3 regions of the Xanthobacter nonsaccharivorans genome follow, and region 1 is predicted to be linked to each of the others. Evidence: riboswitches for the same ligand, from Rfam matches in the RefSeq annotation. Region 1 holds a riboswitch; each other region holds the start of a gene.
The links. Region 1 has a riboswitch for cobalamin ahead of V5F59_RS04550 (TonB-dependent receptor plug domain-containing protein). Riboswitches for the same ligand answer to the same signal wherever they lie in the genome.
Positions count from the first base shown of each region.

Region 2: another riboswitch for cobalamin. It lies ahead of V5F59_RS06765 (DUF1636 family protein); the one in region 1 lies ahead of V5F59_RS04550 (TonB-dependent receptor plug domain-containing protein).
Region 3: another riboswitch for cobalamin. It lies ahead of V5F59_RS14540 (energy-coupling factor ABC transporter permease); the one in region 1 lies ahead of V5F59_RS04550 (TonB-dependent receptor plug domain-containing protein).

Region 1 covers NZ_CM195526.1:990,614-998,092, forward strand. Annotated here, with positions in the region: gene V5F59_RS04535 (VIT1/CCC1 transporter family protein) at 1-18, shown strand, start outside; gene V5F59_RS04540 (multicopper oxidase family protein) at 218-1,687, shown strand; gene V5F59_RS04545 (DMT family transporter) at 1,997-2,926, shown strand; cobalamin riboswitch at 2,997-3,196, shown strand; gene V5F59_RS04550 (TonB-dependent receptor plug domain-containing protein) at 3,306-5,285, shown strand; gene V5F59_RS04555 (ABC transporter substrate-binding protein) at 5,293-6,201, shown strand; gene V5F59_RS04560 (FecCD family ABC transporter permease) at 6,198-7,196, shown strand; gene V5F59_RS04565 (ABC transporter ATP-binding protein) at 7,193-7,479, shown strand, end outside.
Region 2 covers NZ_CM195526.1:1,471,609-1,479,087, forward strand. Annotated here, with positions in the region: gene cobN (cobaltochelatase subunit CobN) at 1-1,116, opposite strand, end outside; gene cobW (cobalamin biosynthesis protein CobW) at 1,206-2,240, opposite strand; gene V5F59_RS06765 (DUF1636 family protein) at 2,240-2,716, opposite strand; cobalamin riboswitch at 2,770-2,967, opposite strand; partial or broken gene V5F59_RS06770 (allophanate hydrolase-related protein) at 3,118-3,537, opposite strand; gene uca (urea carboxylase) at 3,581-7,126, opposite strand; gene V5F59_RS06780 (urea amidolyase associated protein UAAP2) at 7,130-7,479, opposite strand, start outside.
Region 3 covers NZ_CM195526.1:3,159,456-3,166,934, forward strand. Annotated here, with positions in the region: gene V5F59_RS14530 (MarR family winged helix-turn-helix transcriptional regulator) at 1-455, shown strand, start outside; gene V5F59_RS14535 (DUF983 domain-containing protein) at 981-1,295, shown strand; gene V5F59_RS14540 (energy-coupling factor ABC transporter permease) at 1,384-2,061, opposite strand; cobalamin riboswitch at 2,099-2,318, opposite strand; gene V5F59_RS14545 (ABC transporter substrate-binding protein) at 2,681-3,907, opposite strand; gene V5F59_RS14550 (efflux transporter outer membrane subunit) at 4,075-5,475, opposite strand; gene V5F59_RS14555 (efflux RND transporter permease subunit) at 5,486-7,479, opposite strand, start outside.

The sequences.
Region 1 (7,479 bases):
ATCGGGCATGCGGTGTAGAGCACGCGACCATGACGCTGCGAGAGGCCCGCGGCCTGCCGCAGCGCCACCGTCCGGTGCCGCGAAAGGCCGCACGGCCAACTGGCGGGAACACCATCTTTTGCTCGGCGGCGCCCCGGAGTATGCCTCTGCGCAGGCACAATTCTGGGGCGTCATCGCACCCCCGGCGGCGGGCGCCGCCGCGCCAGAGAGACCACTGATGACGTCGATGCCTGCTTTCCCCAGTCTCACCCGCCGCAGCCTGCTAGCCGGTGGCGCGGCCATGGGCGCGCTCGCCCTCGCCGGGCGCTGGAGCAGCGCCCGGGCGGAGCCGCTTCTGACGGTGGACACCGCCGTGCTGGAGGTGAACGGCAAGCCGGCCAAGGTCTTCACGGTGCGCGGCCCGTCCGGCGACGGGCTCTTCGCCAAGGCCGGCGAGCGCCTCGCCGGCCCGCTGCTGAACGCCACCGACCTGCCGCTGGTGATGCACTGGCACGGCCAGGTGCTGGCCCCCCCGGAGGAGGACCGCGCCCGGCCCGGCGGCGGCGCACTGTCCGCCGGCGCGACGGATTTCGTGAATTTCGAGCTGACCCCCGGCACCCACTGGATGCATTCTCACACGCTGAGCGAGCAGCAATTGCTCGCCGCACCCCTCGTCACGCGGGAGGATGACGCGGGTGACGTGCAGGACGTGGTGGTGATGCTGCACGACTTCTCCTTCCGCACCCCGCAGGAGATCCTCGCCGGCCTCGGCGGCGGCACCGCCCCTGGCGGGCACGGCGCCCATGGCGCTGCCACGCCGGCGGCGCCCGCGGCACGCGGCAATGCCATGGCGGGCATGGATCATTCCGCCCATGGCGCGAGCGGCGCGGGCGCGGTGATGGTGCATGCCAACGATGTGGCCTATGACGCCTTTCTCGCCAACCGGCGCACCCTCGCCGATCCGGAGGTGGTGCAGGTGGAGAAGGGCGCCCGGGTGCGCCTGCGCCTCATCAATGGCGGCACCGCCACCGCCTTCTTCATTTCCGTGCCGGACCTGCGGCCCCGCTGCGTCGCGGTGGACGGATCGCCCTGCGAGCCCTTGGGGGCGGAGGTGTTCCCCCTTGCCCAGGGCCAGCGCATCGACCTCGTGGTGCGCATTCCGGCCACCGGCGGCGCCTTCCCGGTGCTGGCCCAGGTGGAGGGCTCGGACCGCCGCACCGGCGTGGTGCTGGCGACGGCCGGGGCAGCCATCCCACGCGTCGCCGAGACGGCGGACACGCCGCAGGGCCTCATCGACCTCGGCTTCGAGGGACGGCTCGCCGCCTCCCGGCCGCTGGACGAGAAGCCGGCCGACCGGGTGTTTCCGGTGATGCTGGGCGAAGAGTCCGGCTATCGCTGGACCATCAACGGCGCGACCTATGCGGAGGGGGTGGCGCCGTTCGCGGCGAGCTCGGGCGAGCGGGTGGAGATGACCTTCATGAACCCCACCGCCATGAGCCACCCCATGCACCTGCACGGCCACCATTTCCAGGTGGTGGGCATCGGCGGGAAGCGCTTCCCCGGCCCGGTGCGGGACACGGTGCTGGTGCCGCCGCAGGTGCCCGTCACCATCGCCTTCGACGCCGGGCAGAAGGGGGAGTGGTACCTTCACTGCCATCACCTCTACCATATGGCCGCGGGCATGATGTCGGTGCTGAAGGTGGCCTGACCCCTCGGCGCGGTCCCTCATCGCGCAAATGGGCGCCCGGCGCCGCCCTCGCCCGGGGCGCGGCAGGGGCGCGCGCCGCTGTCCTTTTCCTTGCGGGAGAAGCCCCGGCGGGCCCTGGAAACGGCCACGCCGCTTCCGGCATGCGGCTGGCGCATGCCGGCCATGCCGATGCACGATATATACGGCTCCGGCGACTTTCCTTAGAGAACGCGGTCTCTATCTGCGAGTTGGCGGGCGATTCACCGGGCCAATGGTTTCAATTTGCCCGGATCGCGCTCCAGCTGGTGGGCCGAGACTGGAACCCCCTTCATGCCTGTCGTCCGGTCCTCTGCCGATGCCCCGTTCGGCGCCACCGACGCTTTGCTCTATGTGGCGACCATCCTCATCTTCGGTACCGGCTGGCTGCCGCTGAAGCTGCAGCTCGGCGTGGTCGCCCCGGAGGTGTCCGGCGTCTGGCGCTTCCTCATGGCCACCGGCGCCATGTTCGCCCTGGTGGTGGCCACCCGCGGGCGCCTCGCCTTCGGCGTGCGTGACCATGTGCTGTTTGCCGCCATGGGCGTCACGCTGTTCTCCCTGAACTTCGTGAGCTTCTATTATGCGGGCTACCATCTGCCCTCGGGCCTGTTGTCGGTGGTGTTCGCCCTTTCGGCGGTGATCATCCCCTTCCTCTCCGCCGCCGTGCTCGGCCGGCCAGTGCGTCGGCGCGTGTTCATCGGCGGGGCGGCGGGCGTCGCGGGGCTCGGCCTCGTGTTCGGGCCCGCCATCGCCGAGGGCAATGGCGTGGACGGGGTGGGCGCCGGCCTGGGGCTCGCCCTCGCCGGAACCCTGTGCTTCTCCCTCGGCAGCCTGTTCTCCGGCATCGCCGCGCGGCGCGGCTATCCGCTCACCTCGCTCACTGCCTGGGGCTTCTTCTATGGCCTCGTGGTGCTGGCGGCCATCGCGCTGGTGCGCGGCTCGCCCTTCATCGTGGAATGGAACGCGCGCTATCTCGGCTCGCTCGCCTTCCTGGTGCTGGCGCAGACCCTCTCCGGCTTCGCCATCTACCTCATGCTGATCCGCCGCATCGGCGCGAGCCGGGCCGGCTACGGAACCGTGCTGTTCCCGCTGGTGGCCCTCGCCATCTCCACCTGGTTCGAGGCCTTCCACTGGACCTTGTCCGCCGCCGGCGGCATCGCGCTGGTGCTGGCGGGGACCCTTCTGGTGCTGATGCCGGACCGCGTGGGCCGGGGGCGGCCCTGAGCGTGATCCGCGTGCCAGGTCTCCCGGCCGCTGGACACCGCGCCTCCCATTGACGCCACGCCCGGTTCGCGACTAGCGTGGCCGCGACGGTTCCCGCAAGGGATCAAAAGGGAACGCGGTGCGCCGATTCGCTCGGCCAAGCCGCGGCTGCCCCCGCAACTGTAAGCGGCGAGTCCCCCGCCATCTGCCACTGGGCCCCACGGCCTGGGAAGGCGGCGGAACGGACGACGACCCGTGAGCCAGGAGACCTGCCGTCAGCCGTGGTCACGCGCGAGCACGTCGGGCGGGGTGTCCTGATGGTGGTTTGTCGTCCGGTCCCGTGGGACCGGGGGGAAGCCTCGTTCGCGGTGACGGACCACTTCGTCCCGCCGAGGCTGCCATGCCCCCCGCCTGTTCCTTCCGCGTCCGCGACGCGGCCCGTCTTGCCCTCCCGGTCCTTGCCCTGCTCGCCGCGCCGGCTGCCGTCCGCGCCCAGTCCGCCGCCGACCAGAACGCCGTCGAGCTCCCCGAGGTGGTGGTGAGCGCCACCGGCCTGCCGACGCCCGAGCGGGAGGTCGCGAGCTCCGTCAGCGTCGTCACCGCCGATGACATTGCCCGCGCCCAGCAGCGCACCCTGCCGGACGTGCTGCAAGCGCTCCCCGGCCTCAACGTGGTGCAGACCGGCGGGCCCGGCGGCCAGACCTCGGTGTTCATCCGCGGCACCAATTCCAACCACGTGAAGGTGCTCATCGACGGCATCGACGCGGGCAACCCCTCCACCCCCAACGGCGCGTTCGACTTCGGCCAGCTCCTGGCCTCGGACCTGGAGCGGGTGGAGGTGCTGCGCGGCCCGCAATCGGGCCTCTACGGCTCGGACGCCATCGGCGGCGTCATCTCCGTCACCACCAAGAAGGGGGAGGGGCCGCCGAAGGTCACGGGCTATGTGGAGGGTGGCGCGCTGGGCACCTTCAACCAGTATGCGGGCCTCTCGGGCTCCACGGAGAAGCTGGCCTATTCCTTCAACGTCACCCACTTCTCCTCCACCGACATCCCGGTGACGCCGCAGAACATCGTGCCGCTTGGCTGGCCCACCAGCCCGAACGCCTACGACAACTGGACCTATTCCACCCGCCTCGACTGGGAGGCCACGGACAATTTCGCCGTCAATTTCGTCGCCCGCTACATCGACACCAGCCTCGCCTACACGCCGGACACCTACCCCCCGCCCACTTACGAGGGCGTGCCCGCGGCGCAGCGCTCCACCAGCTACGCCAGCATGTTCTTCACCAAGGGCGAGGGCGTGTGGAAGGCGTTCGACGACCGCCTCGTCACCACCTTCGGCATCAGCGACCTCTCCACCTCCAACCCCACCACGGGGCCGAACCCTTCGGTCAACGGCACCTACGAGGGCGACCGGCAGATCTATTATTTGCGCTCCAATTTCGTGATGGCGCCGGGGCAGAACCTGCTCGCGGGCGTGGAGCGGCGCAACGAGAGCATGACCTCCTCCACCGCCTACACGCAGATGGATGCCGCGACCGGGGACACCGGCGCCTATGCGGAATACCAGGGCAATCTCTGGAACCGGCTCTTCTTCGCCGCCAACGTGCGCTATGACAGCGACGACAGCTTCGGCGACCACACCACCTTCCGTCTCGCCCCGGCGCTCCTGTTCGACGAGACGGGCACCAAGCTGAAGGCCAGCTACGGCACCGGCTTCAAGGCGCCGACCCTGTACCAGCTCTACGCCCCCTATTACGGCAACGCCGCCCTGAAGCCGGAGGAGAGCACGGGCTGGGATGCCGGCTTCGAGCAGAAGGCCTTCGGCGACAAGGTGCTGTTCGGCGCCACCTGGTTCCACAACGACATCACCAACCTCATCAGCTACGACCCGGCGACGTACCAGAACGTCAACATTTCCAGCGCCGTGTCGCAGGGCATCGAGGCGTTCGTCGCCGTGGCCGTCACCGACCGGATCGACGTGCGGCTCGACTACACCTACACCCACGTGGTCGGCTACATGCCCGTCGGCCAGCCGTTCGGCGCCGCATGCGCGCCCATCGACGCGACCTCCTGCAATCCGCTGCGGCGGCCCAACAACAAGGTGAGCGTGACGCTGGGCTGGCGGCCGACGGACGCGCTCGACCTGTCGGCGAGCCTCGTCTACGCCTCCTCCTGGTGGGATATCGTGCGCCTGACCTCGAACTATGTGGACCAGCCCGGCTACACGGTGGTGAACCTCGCCGCCAACTACAGACTGAATGCCAACACCACCCTGTTCGGGCGGATCGACAATCTGTTCGACCAGACCTACGAGAATCCTAACGGCTTCCTCGCCCCCGGCTTCGGTGCCTTCGGCGGGGTGAGGCTGACCTGGTGAGGCCGGCATGAGACGGTCAGCGGCTCTGCTCCTGCTCTTCCCGCTCCTCGCGCTCGCCGCCGGCGCACGGGGAGGGGAGGGGCGCGCCGGTGCCGCGCCGCAGCGGGTCGTCTCCCTCAACCTGTGCGCGGACGAGCTGGTGCTGCGCCTGGCCGACCGGGGGCAGGTGGCGTCCATCACCTTCCTCGCTCGCGATGCGCGCGCCTCCAACGTGGCCGATCTCGCCCGGGGCGTGCCGGTGAACCGGGGCCTCGCGGAGGAGATCGCGCCCCTCGCTCCGGACCTCGTCATCGTCGGCGCCTTCACCACCCGCGCCACCACTGCCACGCTGCGGCGCCTCGGCTTCGAGGTGCTGGAGCTGTCCGTGCCGCAGTCCCTCGCGGAGGCCTATGCCCAGATCCGCACGGTGGCCGCGCGCCTCGGCGTGCCGGAGCGGGGCGAGGCCATGGTGCGGCGGATGGAGGAGGCGTTCGCCCGCCTGCCGCCGCCCGCGGGGGTGCCGCCCACCGCCGTGGTGCTGCGCCCCAACGGCTTCACCGCCGGCCGCGGCTCCATCGCCGACGAGGTGATGGAAAAGGCCGGCCTCGCCAATCTCGCCGCCATCCTTTCCATCGACCGGATGGGCCAGCTGGCGCTGGAGGAGATCGTGCGCGCCGCGCCGGATCTGCTCGTGGTCAATGCGGCCGAGGATGCGCCGCCCTCCCTCGCCGATGCGCTGCTGCGCCATCCCGCGCTCGCCCCCTTCGCCGCCGAGGGGCGCACGGTGTCACTGCCCATCCGGCTGTGGACCTGCGCCGGCCCGGAGCTGGCGGAAGCGGCGGATCGCCTTGCCGCCGCCCGCCTCCGCCTGTCCGCCGCATCCCCCCGCGCAGCCGTGGCGGCGGTCCGGCCCGTCGTCGCGGAGGGCAGGCGATGACGACCCGCGCGCGCCTGCTGCTGCCGGCCGGCCTCGGCCTCGCGGTGGCCATTCTCTTCTTCGCATCCATCGCCATCGGCTACGCGCCGCTCGATCTCGGCGCGGCCTTTGGCGATCTCCTCGCCGGGCGGCAGAGCCTTCCCGCGCTGGTGCTCACGGAGCTGCGCCTGCCGCGGGCCATCCTCGGCGCGGCGGTGGGCTTCAGCCTCGGCCTCACCGGCGCTGCGCTGCAGGGGCTCATGCGCAACCCGCTGGCCGATCCCGGCATCGTCGGCGTCTCGGGGGCGGCGGCGCTCGGGGCGGTGGTCGCCTTCTACTTCGGCTTCTCCGCCTCCTTCGCCTTGGCCCTGCCCCTGGGCGGGCTCGCGGGCGCGGCGGCGGCCACCGCCGTGCTCCTGGTGCTGGCGGCGCGCGGGGCGGGCACGGTGGCGCTCATCCTCGCCGGCGTCGCCCTCTCCAGCCTCGCGGGGGCGCTCACGGCGCTGGCCCTCAACCTCGCGCCGAGCCCCTATGCGGCGCTGGAGCTGGTGTTCTGGCTCATGGGCTCGCTCTCCGACCGCAGCCTCCTGGATGTGGGGCTGGCGCTGCCCTTCATGGCGGCGGGCTGGCTGCTGGTGCTCATGACCGGCCCGGCGCTCGATGCGCTCACCCTCGGCGAGGAGACGGCGGCGAGCCTCGGCTTCCCGCTGCGCCGGGTGCGCCTGCTCGTGGTCGGCGGCACGGCGGCGGCCGTGGGGGCGAGCGTCGCGGTGGCCGGGGCCATCGGCTTCGTGGGCCTCGTGGTGCCGCACCTGATGCGTCCGCTGGTGGGCCACCGGCCCGGCCGGCTGCTGCTGGCGAGCGGCCTCGCAGGGGCGGCGCTGACCCTGTCCGCCGACATTGCCGTGCGGCTCGTGCCCACCCGGCCGGAGCTGAAGCTGGGGGTGGTGACGGCCCTCATCGGTGCGCCCTTCTTCCTGTTCCTCCTCGCCCGGCTGAAGGGGAGCGAGACATGATCCTCTCCGCCGAAGCCGTCACCGTGGCGCGGGGCCCGGCGGTGCTGGTGCGCGACCTCAGCCTGGAGGCGCGGCCGGGCGCGTTCCTCGGCCTCATCGGCCCGAACGGCGCCGGCAAGACGAGCCTCCTGCGCGTGCTGGCGGCGCTCGATATGCCGGCCCGTGGACGGGTCGCCTATGACGGGCGCACGGCCGACGAGATCGGCCGCCGCGCGCTGGGGCGCATCGTCGCCTATCTGCCGCAGGAGGGGCGCATCCACTGGCCGCTGCCGGTGGAGGATGT
Region 2 (7,479 bases), 480 kb from region 1:
CGTCCCGGCAAGGCGCACGAGGCCGGCGACGCGGTCCGCCACGTGGGCCACCTGGTCCGGCTCGGCGCGGTTGACCGCGGGGGCGAAGGCGAGATCGGCGTCGGTCGGTGCAAAATCCTTGAAGGACAACGCGCCAGCGAGCACCCGCCCGTCCAGCTCCGGCAGCACCACATGCATGGCGAGATCAGCCGCGGAGAGGCCGCGCGGGCTCTCCTGCCAGGCGGCGCGGGCCGTGGTGGCTGGCGCCGCCTGCAGCACGGGGGGGCCGCCGGCCGGGAACAGCTCCGCCGCCTCTCCTGCTGCGAAGGCGGTGGTGGTGACGACGGCGGCGGGAGACACGGCGTTGACCACCGCGCGCACGGCGGCGCGCGCTTCGCCAGCCTTCAGGCTGGGGACGAACAGCGCCAGCGGGGTGATGCCGCGCGCGTCCAGCGCCGCGCAAAGGGCGTCCACCGCCGCCGTGTCGGCCGCCAGCCACTGGGAACGATAGAAGAGGATGAGGGTGACGGGCCGGCCGTCGGCGCGCGCGGCCGCGCAGGCCGCATCGGTTTCCACCAGCCCGATGCCCGGACGGTAGAAGGCCACATCCGGCACCGGCCGCGGCGGCGGAACGGGTGTCCTGGGCCGGTGCCCCGCCGCCTGCGCCATCCGCTGCAGCACCGCGGCCATGTTGTCCGGCCCGCCGGCCCGGAAGCAGGCGAGCCATTCCGCGAGCTCCGCTTCCGACAGGGTCGAGAGGGCGGCGAGGCGCGGGTCATCCTGGTCCTCGCCCGGCAGCAAGGCGAGGACGATGCCGCGTGCCCGGGCCATGGCCGCAAGCTGCTCGGCGCCGTAGCGCCACCAGTCGAGACCGCCCAGCTGGCGCACCAGCACCACCTTCGCCCGCGACGCGACCTTCTCCACCCACAGGTCCACCGACATGGGATGCCGGAGGTCCTTCAGCCGGGCGAGGCGCAGGCTGGGCAGGTCCTCGCGCCCAGTGCGCCACGCGGCGGAAAGGGCGATGAGGTCGCTGTCGGTGAAGGAGAGCGCCACCATGTCGCCGGGCGGCTGGGCGAGATCGACCGGCTCGGCCAGATCCTCCAGCGTCGTCGATGTGGTGGCGAGGATGTGCATGGCAGGTCTGGTTCAGGTCCGCATGGGGAAAACACGCCAGATCAAATCATTAGATCCATTTCGCCGAAATGCGAAACGGCCCTAGCGTCTCACCCGAGGATGGCGTGTTCCACCGCCGCCCGGTCGAAGCCCTTGAGGCCGATCACCACCAGGGCGCCGCGCCGCTCCTCCCCCGTCCCCCACGGCCGGTCGAAATGGTGCGACACGCGCGGGCCCACGCCCTGCACGAGGAGGCGCATGGGCTTGCCGCTGACCGAAGCGAAGCCCTTCACGCGCAGCACGTCCGGAGTCTCGGCCGCCGCCACCACGCGCCGGGCGAGCGCCGCGGGATCGCTGATCTCGGGGAGCTCAAGGACGATGCTCTCGAACTCGTCGTGGTCGTGGTCTTCCTCGTCGTCGTGGTGGGTGCGGCGGCCGTCGATCTGGTCTTCTGCTCCAACGCCGAGGCCGAGCAGCACGGCGGGGTCCACCTTGCCGCCGGTGGCCCGCACCAGCTTGACCGCGCGGGGCAGGGCGCCGGCCACCGCCTTCTCGGCGATGGCGAAGCCCGCGGCGTCGAGAAGGTCGCTCTTGGAGAGGATCACAAGGTCGGCGCAGGCAATCTGGTCCTTGAACACCTCCTCTACCGGGTCGTCATGGTCGAGGCTGGCATCGTCCGCCCGCTGCGCGTCCAGCGCCGCGAGGTCGGGCGCCACGCGCCCTTCCGCCAGCGCCGGGCCGTCCACCACCGCCACCACCCCGTCCACCGTCACCCGGCCCTTGATGGCCGGCCACTGGAAGGCCTGCACCAGCGGCTTGGGCAGAGCGAGGCCCGAGGTCTCGATGAGGATGTGGTCCACCCGCGGCGAGCGGGCGAGAATCTGGTCCAGCGCCGGCACGAAATCGTCCGCCACCGTGCAGCACAGGCAGCCGTTGGCGAGCTCGACGATGGTGTCCTCGGTGCAGCTCTCGATGCCGCAGCCCTTCAGGATCTCGCCGTCGATCCCCACGTCGCCGAATTCGTTGACGATCACCGCCAGGCGCCTGCCGCCGGCATTCTCCAGCATGTGACGGATGAGGGTCGTCTTCCCCGCGCCGAGGAAGCCGGTGACGATGGTGCAGGGCACGCGGGCGAGCGAGGTCATCAGGGCTCCTCAAAGGTGAAGGGGGGAATGCGCGCGACCATGCCGCGCTTGAGCGCCTCGGGCCGGCCGCGCCAGGGCATGAGGCCGTCGGCGGAGCCGGCGAGCAGGCGCGCGCCTTCGATCAGGTCCGGGGCGGCCTCGGTGCCAAGGTCGCCGAACAGATAGGTCCAGCCGTCGCGACGGACCAGGGCGGCGGAGAGCGCACGCTTGCAATTCGCGAGGCATGCGACGCCCTTCACCGCCATGTCTCCGGTGGCCGCAGCGCGAGTCGCCTCGACGAGGGCCGCGCCGGCGCGCGGGGCATCGGCCGGCGCATCCGGTGTCCGGCAGGTGGTGCAGACGAAGAGGGTGATGCCGGGCGTCGCGCAGGGGGCGGGCGCGCAGCCGCCGTCGGAGGAGGCCGATGCCGTCCCCTCGGTCGTAGAGATGTCCGGATGCTCGCCGCGCTCCACCCGATCGGTCCCATGGGTGCGCATGCCGCCCGCAGGCGCGGGCTTTCAAGGGACGCAGAACCGGAGCACCCCGCCCGGCGCGGACCTTGTCGAAGGCAGGTCTCCTGGCTCGCGGTTCCGCGTCCCTGCCGCCTTCCCGGATTGCTCCAGTGGCGTCTGGCAGGGACTCACCGCCGACAGTTGCGGGGGCAGCCGCGGCATTGGAGGGCAAGCCTCCGTACCGCATTCCCTTTTACGCCCGTGCCGAACACGGGACCTTCGACGCCGCCACTAAAGGCAGCGGCGGGGACGGTTGTCAAATGGCGCGAAGGGATGGGGAGGCCTCGGCGCGGCAGATGTCACGGAATTGATAGTTTGCTCAATGCATTAGGGGTGCTTCACCGGTCAGATGGAAGCGCCTGGCGCTTCCATCTGACCGGATGGCTCTAGCCCCGCTGGCCCGCCACATAGGCCCGCCAGCCGCCGAGCGCGGTGATCTCCTGCGCCTGCGCCACCGCATGGGCCTCGCACAGGAAGCCCGGCACCTCGCTGCCGTCGTCCAGCTTCAGCTTGCCGATGCCCAGGGGCGCGGGGATGCGGGCGACGAAGTGGCCGAAGGCGGCGGGGGGCAGCGCCCACACCTCCACCTCCAGCCCCGGGCCGGCGAAGCCCGGCTGGCGCACCACGCCCGGCTTCTGGGGGGTGGTGTCGGGCAGCACGAACAGGCGATAGTCCGGCGCCGTCCGGCAGCGCTTCACGAGCACGCCGCCAGCTTCCGTCAGCTCGGGGTTGAGCGGCATGCCGGAGAGGTGCGCCCCGACCACGGCGATGGGCACGACTTCCCCGCGCGGGGGCTGCGCGGAACGATGGCCGCTGAGCGGTCGATCGGACGTCATGGGCTCTTCTCCGTCACAGGGCTTCGAGCACGGCGACCACGTCGCCGGACCGCACGGTGCGGCCGGGAATGGCGCGGATCTCACGGACCCGTCCCCCGGTATGGGCGATGATGGAGATCTCCATCTTCATGCTCTCGATGATGGCGATGGTGTCACCCGCGGAGACCACCGTCTCTTCCTCCACCAGTACTTTCCAGACATTGCCGGGCACGTTGGCGGCAACGCCGATGCAGCCGTCCGGCACGTCCCCTTCGCTGAAGGCGCCGGCGCCGTCGTCCACCACGAAGCTGTCCAGCCCCTCCGCCTTCCAGCGGGTGCGCTCGGCCTCGAAGGCGGCCTGCTGGCGGGCCTTGCCGATGGCGATCTCCGCGGCCTTGGCAGCAAGGTTCGCCGCATAGTCCGCATAGGAGAAGCAGCTGTCCTCGATGCGCACGGGATAGGCCCCGTGGGGGAAGGCGGCGCGTGCCTCCATCAGCTCCTGGTGGGACACCTCGAAGAAGCGGATCTCATCGAAGAAACGCAGCAGCCACGGGGTTCCGGGGGTGAAAGCGGGGGTGCTCCGCCAAGTGTTCCACATCTGGATGGTGCGGCCGAACAGCTGGTAGCCGCCCGGTCCCTCCATGCCGTAGATGCACATGTAGGCGCCGCCGATGCCCACGGCATTCTCCGGCGTCCAGGTGCGGGCCGGATTGTACTTGGTGGTGACGAGCCGGTGGCGGGGATCGAGGGGGGTGGCGACCGGGGCGCCCAGGTAGACGTCCCCCAGGCCCAGCACCTGGTAGCTCGCCCCGAAGATGATGTCCCTGACCGCCTGCTCGTCCTCCAACCCATTGATGCGGCGGATGAACTCGATGTTGGACGGGCACCACGGCGCGTTCGGGCGCACCAGCTCCTGGTACTTGCGCATGGCGAGTTCCGCCTGCGGGTCGTTCCAGGAGAGGGGCAGGTGGACGATGCGGCTGGGCACCACCACGTCCTCGGCACGGGGCAAGCCCTTCTCGATTTCTGCAAGTGCGTCGAGCAGCTTGCGGCGGGGCATCTGCGTGCCGTCATAGTGGATCTGGAGCGAGCGGATGCCGGGGGTGAGGTCGATGAGGCCCGGAATCTTCGCCGCCTTCACCGCCTCCGACATCAGGTGCGCGCGAAGCCGGAGCGCGACATCGAGGTGCATTTCGCCGAATTCGACGAGCAGATTGTCGTCACCTTGACGCCGGTACACCACCCGCACCGGACCGTCGTCGTGGCGGGCCAGGATGGGGGAGCCGGTCTCCTCCGGCGCGCCGATGACAGTCGGGCCGGCGACCTCGTCCTCCGGTCGGGGGAGAGGGGTGAAGCGCACCTGATCGCCGGGCTTCAGCTGGCCCATCTTCCACTGCTCGTCCCGGGCGATCACCGCCGGGCAGACGAAGCCGCCGAGGGAGGGGCCGTCCGGGCCGAGGATGATGGGCATGTCGCCGGTGAAGTCGATGGCGCCGATGGCATAGGCGTTGTCATGGAGGTTGGAGGGGTGGAGCCCCGCCTCCCCGCCGTCGGTCCGCGCCCAGCGGGGCGTCGGGCCGACCAGCCGCACGCCGGTGCGGGCGCTGTTGAAGTGGACTTCGTAGGTCGCCGAGAAGAGGTCCTCGATATCGATGTCCTGGAAGAAGTCCGGCGCGCCGTGGGGGCCGTAGACGACGCCGATGGTCCAGTCCCGCGTCAGCGGCACGGGGGCGATCCTCACCGTGGCCGGGAGGGCCCGGCGCGCGGCCTTCGGGGCGAGGTGGAGGGCATCGCCCGCCTTCAGCGTGCCCGTGGCATGGCCGCCGAACAGGCCGAGGGCGAAGGTGGCTCGGGAGCCGAGCACGACAGGTGCCTGGAAGGCCCCTGACACCGCCAGATAGGCCCGTTGCCCCGGCCCCTCGATGGCGCCGATGGCGAGCACCTGCCCCGCTTTCACGGGAAAGGCGGCATCGTGCACCACCGGCACGCCGTCGAGCTTCGCCGGCATGTGGGCGCCGGACAGCGCCACCACCGCATCGTCATGGAAGCGCAGCGTCGGGCCGTTGACGGTTATTTCCAGCGCGCAGGCGGTCTCGGCATTGCCCACCAGCGCGTTGGCACGGCGGAAGGAATGAGCGTCCATGGGGCCGGACGGCGGCACGCCCACGTGCCACAGGTTCAGCCGTCCCGGCAGTTCCTGAAGGCTCGACTGGGCGCCGGGGATGATCACCTCCACGCTCTCGGGCCGGAAGGCGAAGTCCTTCAGCGCCGTGGTCGCCACCTTGGCCGACGCGAGAAGATCCGAGGCAGCGATGGCGCGCAGATACGCGAGGTTGGTCTCGATGCCGCAGATGGAGGTTTCCGCGAGCGCCTTGTTGAGCGCGGCGATGGCGCCGGGCCGGTCGTCCGCCTTCACGATCACCTTGGCGAGCATGGGATCGTAAAAAGGCGTCACCTCGGTGCCGGTCTCGATCCAGCCGTCGATGCGCGCCCATTCGGGGAACTTCACCTCGGTCAGCAGGCCCGCGCTCGGCTGGAAATTGGCGTGGGGGATCTCCGCATAGACGCGCACCTCCATGGCCGCGCCTTTGGGCGCGAGCGGGCCGGCGGCGGCGATGGGATCCTCGCCCGCGGCCTGCCGGATCATCCATTCCACGAGGTCGATGCCGAACACCGCCTCGGTCACCGGATGCTCCACCTGCAGGCGGGTGTTCACTTCGAGGAAGTAGAACTCCTGCCGCGCCGGGTCGTAGATGAACTCCACCGTTCCGGCGCTCTCGTATTTCACGCTCTCGCCCAGCTGAACGGCCGCCGCATGCAGGCGCGTGCGCACGTCGTCGGAGAGAAGGGGGGCGGGGGTCTCCTCCACCACCTTCTGGTTCCGGCGCTGGAGCGAGCAGTCGCGCTCGCCGAGCGCCACCACCTTGCCCTTGCCGTCGCCGAAGATCTGCACCTCCACATGCCGCGCCTCGGCGACGAAGCGCTCCAGATACACCCGCGCGTCGCCGAAGGAGGCGCGGGCCGTGCGCTGGACGCGCTCGAACACGTCGCGCAATTCCGCCGGCGAATGGCACAGCTGCATGCCGATGCCGCCGCCGCCCGCCGTGGACTTCAGCATCACCGGATAGGTGATGGCCTGCGCCGCCTCAAGCGCTTCCTCGGCGTTGTCGAGGAGGTCGGTGCCCGGCAGCAGAGGCACGCCGGAGGCCTTCGCCAGCTCCCGCGCCGTATGCTTCAGGCCGAAGGCCTCCAGGTGCTCCGGCTTCGGCCCGATGAAGGCGATCCCTTCTTCCGCGAGGCGCCGCGCGAAGCGCACGTTCTCCGACAGGAAGCCGTAGCCGGGATGCACGGCCTGCGCCCCCTTTGCCTTGCAGGCGGCGATGACGGCCTCGACGTTCAGATAGCTCTCGGCGGCCGGGGCCGGGCCGAGGCGCACGGCCTCGTCCGCCTCCAGCACGCCGCGGGTGAAGCGGTCGGCATCCGAATGGACGGCGACGGACGCGATGCCCATGGCGCGCGCGGTGCGGATGACGCGCCGCGCGATCTCGCCGCGATTGGCGATGAGGATCTTGGAGAACACCGCTCAGTCCTCCGCGCCGAACACGAGGACCTGGATGGGCGTCGGGTTGAAGCCGTTGCAGGGATTGTTGATCTGCGGGCAGTTGGAGATGACGAGCAGCACGTCCATCTCCGCCTTCAGCTCCACATAGTCGCCGGGCTTCGAGATGCCGTCGACGATGGCGAGCTCGCCGGTCTCCTCCACCGGCACGTTCATGAAGAAGTTGATGTTGGGGACGATGTCCCGCTTCGACATGCCGTGCTTGGTCACCGCCATCACGAAATTCTCGCGGCAGGCGTGCAGATACTTCACCTGGTGGCCGAAGCGCACCGTGTTGGCCTCGCAGGAGCAGGCCCCCGCCGAGGTGTCGTGAC
Region 3 (7,479 bases), 2.2 Mb from region 1:
CCGAGGCGTGGCCGCTGTTCGACCGGCCGGGCTTCCTCGCGCGGCGGGTCCACCAGATCCACGTCAGCCTATTTTCTGAGCTGTGCGCGCCCTTCGGTGTGACCCCGGTGCAATACAGCCTGCTGAGCGCCCTGGCGGGGCGGGAGGAGGCGGACCAGACCACCCTCTCGCGCATCGTCGCGCTCGACCGCACCACCACCACCGGCGCTCTCAAACGCCTTGTGGCGCGGGGGCTTGTGAAGCGCGGCACCTCGGCCACGGACCGCCGCTCGCAGAGCTGCTCCCTCACCGAGGACGGGCGCCGGATGCTGGTGGAGATGGAAGCCTCCGCCCGCAAGGCCCATGCCGCCACGGTGGAGATGCTCAGCCCCGAGGAGCAGCATCATCTCATTGAGGCGATGAAGAAAATCGTCGCGGCCCATGGGGGCCGCCAGAGCGGTTTCGACTTGCTCTAGATTTAAGCAGCTGCCTGCCCCGTCGACATCTGCCCCCGCAGCGGACAGCAGCGACATCGCCGCGCGCGTCTCGGCTCGCTCCGTAACACTTGGCCCCAAGCGGGCCTTGCCGGTGTTGGGGCAGATCAAGGCCAGCGCCGCGGTGCCCATGTAGGGAGGAATTCCTCTCCTGCCCGCCCGGTCATCCCTGCCCTCATGCTCGCCCGCTTTCGTCCGACCGATGGACGGTCCCGGCCGCCGCCGTCCCTCCGCTGGCGACGCTCGTCATCGGGCTCGCCCCTGGCCTCATCCCCTTTCGACGCGCACGCCCACCGCGCCTCGCCCTGGGCGGACGACGGCGCCCTGTCCGACGCGGAGGATGCCGCGCCCACCGGCGAAGCCTGCTTCCCCCCTCGTCCCCTGCCGGCGCGCCCCGTTGATGCCCACACCGGCTCCGCCTCGCCCCGCCCGGTAAAGCAGGCGGCCAGGCGCGGCTGGTCGGGGCGCTGCCCCGCCTGCGGAGAAGCCTCCCTGTTCCACAGCTGGATGGTGGTGCACGACCTATGCCCACCCTGCGGCGCGGCCCTTGCCCATCCGCGCATTTGCGATGCGGTGCCCGCCGTGGCCGTGCCCCTCGCCTTCGTCGCGGCGGCCGTGCTCGGCGGCGTGCTGGAGCTGCTCGGCAGCGTGCCGCTCGTTCTGGAGATCGCCGCCAGCGAGGCGGTGGCCGTGACGACCGCCCTCCAGGTGCTGCCGCGCGCCAAGGGCCTGCTGGTGGGGCTCTCCTGGGCGCACCGCGTGGGCGGCCTCGATCCGCGGGAGCCGGACGCGGGAGACGGCCCCCTGCCCGAGGTGCGGTAGCGCCGCGCCAGCCCCAACGAAAAACGCCGGCGGGGGTGCCGCCGGCGTCGAGCTTGCGTCCGGTTCGGGCGGCACGCGCCGCCCGGCTTCAGACCGCCTCGTAGAGGCGCTTCTCGATGAGCATGTTGCCCTTGAGGGCGTGGAGCGCCTTGGCGGCGGCGAGCACGGCAAGGTCCACCAGCGGCTCCACCAGGATCACCAGCAGGTAGGCCCCGCTGAAGGAGGCGACGGAGGCGATGTTGTCCACGGTGAAGCCCTGGCCGTAGACGGCCCAGAACGCCACCCAGGCGACGATGCCGGCCTGGTAGGTGGTGGAGAGGGCCAGCGCCTGGCCGTACTTCAGCTCCACATAGGGCGTGTTGGGCGCGATGGTGCGACGGGCGACCATGCCGAGGCCGAACAGCGGCACCAGCAGCGTGGTGATGTTCATGCCGTATTGCGGCAGGTCGAACGGGGCGAAGAACAGGCCCTGGATGAGCAGGCCGAACGCGAGGCCGATGGCCGCCGGCGCCATGCCGAAGATGAGGAACAGGGTGGAGCCGAGGATGAGGTGCACTTCCGAGACACCCACCGGATAGTGGGGCAGCACCTCAAAGAAGGAAAAGACGAGGGCGGTGGCCGCCGCGCTGCGCGACGCGAGCGAGACGAGGCCGCGCTCGCGGGCCGCCTCATAGGCGAGCTTCAGGCCATAGCCGCCCACGCCTGCCGCGGTGACGTAGCTGAGCCAGATCTTCCCGCCGTCCACAAGACCGGGTTCGATATGCATCGTGTTTCTCCTTCGCCGTCTCACCCGACGGCGCCAAGCCAGACCGATGCGCAAGGCCGGTCTCCTGACTCGCGGGTCGCAGCAAACCCTCCGTCTTCCCGGCATCGGCGAAAGCCGTTGCCAGTGACACAATGGAAGGCCGCTCGCCGCTCACAGTCGCGGGGGCGGTCGGGGCTTCAGGCGTGGCGACGCCCTTCCCCGTTCCCGTTTCAGTCCGGATGCGATGCACCCGGAGCACCTTACGCACCTGCAAAAGGGCGCTGAACGCGCCCGCCTGTCAAGCTGCGCGCAGGGGATAAGGCGAACCGGGCGGAACATGAAGACCGCCGTGCATACGGCCACCGCGCCTCTACCACCGTGAGCCGATGGGGCCCGGCGCGGAGCCCCCCTCCCCCCGCGCGCCAGAGCGCGTTCCGCACAGGTGGTCCGCCCTCCGGCGTCTCTAAGCGAGCGGATCCGGCCTCCAGGGCATCGGCTATCGGCTCCGTCCGGGGCACGATTCGACAAACGCTCCAAGGTCCAGGCGTGAACGCCGCGACCTCGGGCAAGGCCTTGTGTGGACGGGAGCACAATGCCGGCGCGGCCCGCCGGGTCGGCAGGCCGCGGATGGGGGCGAAGACTATTTGGCGGCCTGCTGGCTCACCAGCGGGCAACCGCCTTCGTTCAGCGGGCGGAAGGCCTCGTCGCCCGGAATGACGCGGATGAGCTTCAGATAGTCCCACGGATACTTCTGCTCGGCAGGCGCCTTCACCTGCAGCAGGTACAGGTCGTGGACCATGCGGCCGTCCTCGCGGATGCGCCCGCCGTGGGCGAAGAAATCGTCCACCGGCGTCGCCTTCATCTGCCCCACCACGGCCTGCGTGTCGGTGGTGCCGGCGGCCTTCACCGCCTTCAGATAGTGCAGGATGGCGGAATAGGTGCCGGCCTGCCCCATGGTGGGCATGGCCTTGTGGCGCTCGTAGAACCGCTTCGACCAGGCGCGGGTCTCGTCATTGAGGTCCCAGTAGAAGCCCTGGGTGAGGATGAGGCCCTGGGCCGTCTGGAGGCCGATGGCGTGGATGTCGGTGATGTGCAGGTACAGCCCCGCGAGCTTGATGCCCGACTGGGGAATGCCGAACTCGTTCGCCTGCTTGATGGCGTTCACCTGGTCCGCGCCGGAATTGGCGAAGGCGATGAGCCTGGCGCCCGTGCCCTGCGCCTGCAGCAGGAAGGAGGAGAAGTCCGAGGCGCCCTGGGGGTGGCGCACGGCGCCCACCACCTTGCCGCCGCCCTTTTCCACCGCCTTGGCCGTGTCGCGCTCCAGCGCCGTGCCGAAGGCATAGTCGGCGGTGATGAAGAACCACGGCCCGTCCTTGGCCAGCGAGGCGCCCGTGCCGGCGGCCAGCGCATAGGTGTCGTAGGTCCAGTGGATGCCGGTGGGGGCGCAGGCCTTGCCGGTGAAGTCGGACGAGCCGCCGGTGGAGGCGAGCACCAGCTTGTTCTTCGCCCGGCCGATCTCCTGCACCGCCAGCAGCACGGAGGAGGTGGGGATATCGGCGATCACGTCCACCCCGTCCTGGTCGATCCAGCGGCTGACGATGGCGGCGCCCACGTCCGGCTTGTTCTGGTGGTCCCCGGCGATGATCTCGATGGGCCGGCCCAGCACGCTGCCGCCGAAATCCTCCACCGCCATCTGCGCCGCGATCACCGAGCCCGGCCCCGCCATGTCCGCATAGATGCCGGACTGGTCGTTCAGCACGCCGATGCGCAGGGGCTTCTGGTCGGCCCGGGCGATGTCCGCGCCGGCGAGAAAGGGAACAGCCAGCGCGGCGACAAGGATTGCCCAACGGGCGGGAACACGACGCATGAACGGTCTCCACGAATTTGTGGGACCGATTAACCGACAATATCGAGTGGATCAATTAATTTACGGATATGACGCGATATACGTTCGTTTAACATATACTTTCCGTCATTAAGGCCCGCGGAAAAAGGCGCCGCCCGGCCGATCCGGGGAGCCGCTGCCGCATCGGCTCAGGACCCCCAGCCGCCGCCCAGCGCCTGGAACAGGCTGGTCGCCGCCTGCACCCGCTGGAGCCGCACCTGCACGAGGCCCACCTCGGCGGTGAAGAAGGTCTGCTGGGCCTGCAGCACCGCCACCAGCGTGGTGGTGCCGCCCGCCAGCTGGGATTCCGCCACCTGGAAGGCGGTGCGGGAACTCGAAACCACGTCGCCCTGGAGCTTCACCTGGCGGTTGGTCTGGTCGAGGGCCACCAGAGCCTTCTCCACGTCCGCGAAGGCGGAGAGGATGGCCTTGCGATAGGACTGAAGGTACTGCAATTGCAGGCCCTTGGCCTGGACCAGCTGGCTCTCCAGCAAATAGCCGTCGAAGATCGGCTGGGTCAGGCCGGCCACCAGCGTGTAGTACCACGCCCCCGGCTGGAACAGGGCCTTGAGGGCGGCGCTCTGCACCCCGCCGGTGGCGGTGAGCTGGATCTGCGGCAGCATGGCCGCCTGCGCCGCCGCCACGCTGAAGCCGGAGGACTGGAGCTGCGCCTGCGCCAGCGCCACGTCCGGCCGCCGCAGCAGCAGATCGGAGGGCAGGCCCGGCGTCACCCGCGGCACCGCGATCTGCGCGAGGCCGCCGCGCGGGGCGCTGAGCGTCTCCGGCGTCTGCGCCACCAGCACCGCGAGGGCGGCCACGTTCTGGCGCAAGGTGATCTCGATGGGCGGGATGGAGGCGCGCACCTGCGCCACCAGCGCCTCCTGCTGCGACACGTCCAGCTGCGAGACGGTGCCGCCCGCGAACTGCCGCTTCACCAGGTCGAGGATGCGGGTCGCCGCCTCGAGATTCTGCCGGGCGATGTTCAGCTGGTCGCGGGAGGCGAGGATCTGGAAATAGGTGTTGGCCACCGCCACCTGGGTGGAAAGGGCCACCACGTCGCGGTTGAAGCGCGCCGCCGCCGCGCTCTCCTGCGCGGCATAGAGGCCGTTGCGGTACTGGCCCCAGAAATCCACCATGTAGCCGGCGGACAGGCCCAGCACGTTGAGGCCGCGGGTGGTGCCCGGGCTCCCGTTGCTGCCGGCCGTGCGCACCTGCTCCGCCGTGCCGTCGAAGGTGAGGGTGGGATAGAGCGGCGCGCCGGAGATGCCCACCTGCGCATCCGCCTGGATGATCTGCGCCACCGCCACGGCGATGTCGAGATTGTAGGTGCTCGCCAGCTCCACGAAGCGGGTGAGGTCCGGCGCGCGGAAGCCGCGCCACCAGTCCGGCTGCGGCAGGCTGGCGTCGGGGTTGGCCGGCCCTTCCGTGAAGCGGGGCGGCACGGCGATGCCGGTGGCCGGCGTCTCCGCCTCGGGCAGGCAGCCCGGGAGCAGCAGCGCGAGCGCGCCGGCGAGGATCGCCCGGCGTCCGGGACGGAAGGGTGTGGTCACGGGGTCCATCTCATTCGGCAGGGGCCGGCGGCGGCGCGAGCCGGGCGCGCCGGTCCGCAGCGGAGCGCCGTCCGCGCAGGCGCTCCACATAGAGGTAGACCACCGGCGTCGTATAGAGGGTGAGCAGCTGGCTGAGCAGCAGACCGCCCACCACGGCGATGCCGAGCGGCCGGCGCAGCTCGCTGCCTTCGCCGAAGCCGACCATCAGCGGAATGGCGCCGAACAGCGCCGCCATGGTGGTCATCATGATGGGGCGGAAGCGCAGCAGGCAGGCGTGGAACACGGCGTCGCGCGGGGCCATGCCCTGGTGCCGCTGCGCCTCCAGCGCCACGTCGATCATCATGATGGCGTTCTTCTTGACGATGCCGATGAGCAGCAGCACGCCGATCAGCGCCATCACGTTGAACTCGCTGCCGAAGGCCATGAGGGCGATGAGCGCGCCCACCCCCGCCGACGGCAGGGTGGAGAGGATGGTGACGGGATGGGCGAAGCTCTCGTAGAGCACGCCCAGCACCAGATAGACGGCGACGATCGCCGCGAGGATGAGCAGCGGCTGGCTGGAGAGCGACTGCTGGAACGCCTTGGCCGTGCCCTGGAAGCTGCCGTGGACGCTCGCGGGCATGCCGATGGCGGCTTCCGCCTCCGTCACCGCCGTCACCGCATCGCTCAGCGCCGCGCCGGGGGCGAGGTTGAAGGACAGGGTGGTGGCGACGAACAGGCCCTGGTGGTTCACCGCCAGCGGCGTCGATCCGGTGCCGAAGCGCGCCACCGCCGAGAGGGGGATCATGGGCGCGGCGCTGGTGCTCACCGCCGAGCCGGTGGAGGTGGCGCCCCGGCCCCGCGCGCCGATGGCGTTGGTGGCGGCGTTGCGGGCGGTGTCGGAGGCGGCGTCCTTCGCGGCCATGCCCGGCACCGCGAAGGTGCCCGCCACCGCTCCCGTGCCCTGCGCGCCGCCCACCGCGCCGCCCGAGGTGCTGATGAAGACCTCGTTCAGCACGTCGGGATTCTGCCAGAAGCGCGGCGCCACCTCCATCACCACGTGATACTGGTTGCGCGCCACGTAGATGGTGGACACCTGCCGCTGGCCGAAGGCGTCGTAAAGCGTGTTGTCGATCTGCCCCACGGTGATGCCGAGGCGGGCGGCGGTGTCGCGGTCGATGGTGACCTCGGTCTGCAGGCCGCCGGACAGCTGGTCGCTGTTCACCTGGGTCAGGCGCGGGTCGCGCTGGAGGGCGGCCACAAGCTTGGGCGCCCATTCGGTAAGGCGGTCGAAGCTGTCGCCTTCCAGCGTGTACTGGAACTGGGCGCTGGAGGGGCGCCCGCCCACGCGGATGTCCTGCGCCGCCTGCAGGAAAAGGTTCGACCCCGGCACCGCCGCGAGCCCCCGCCGCAGCCGCCCGATCACCTCGTCGGCGGAGATGCCGCGCTCCGCCAGCGGCTTCAGCGCGACGAAGGCGAAGCCGGCATTGCCGCCGCCGGTGAAGGCCACCACGGAATCCACCGCCGGGTCGGCGCGCACGATGTCCACGTAGCGCTTCACCTTCTCCGACAGGGCCTGGAAGGAGATGGCCTGGTCCGCCTGGATCATGCCCACGAGGCGGCCGGTGTCCTGCTGGGGCAGGAAGCCCTTGGGGATGACGATGTAGAGGTGCACCGTCAGCGCCATGGTGCCGAGGAAGACGGCCAGCAGCAGCCGCGGATGGTCCAGGCTCCAGCCCAGCGTGCGGCGGTAGAGCGCGAGGGTCGCCTCGAACACGCGCTCGCTGGCGAGGAACAGGCGGCCGTGCCGGCGCCCCTCCTCGCTGCGCAGGAGCAGCGCGCACATCATGGGCGTGGTCGTCAGCGACACGAGGAGCGAGACGAGGATGGTGGCGGAGAGCGTCAGCGCGAACTCGCGGAAGATCCTGCCCACCAGCCCGCCCATGAGCAGGATGGGGATGAACACCGCGATGAGCGAGACGCTCATGGCGAGCACGGTGAAGCTCACCTCCCCCGCGCCCTTCA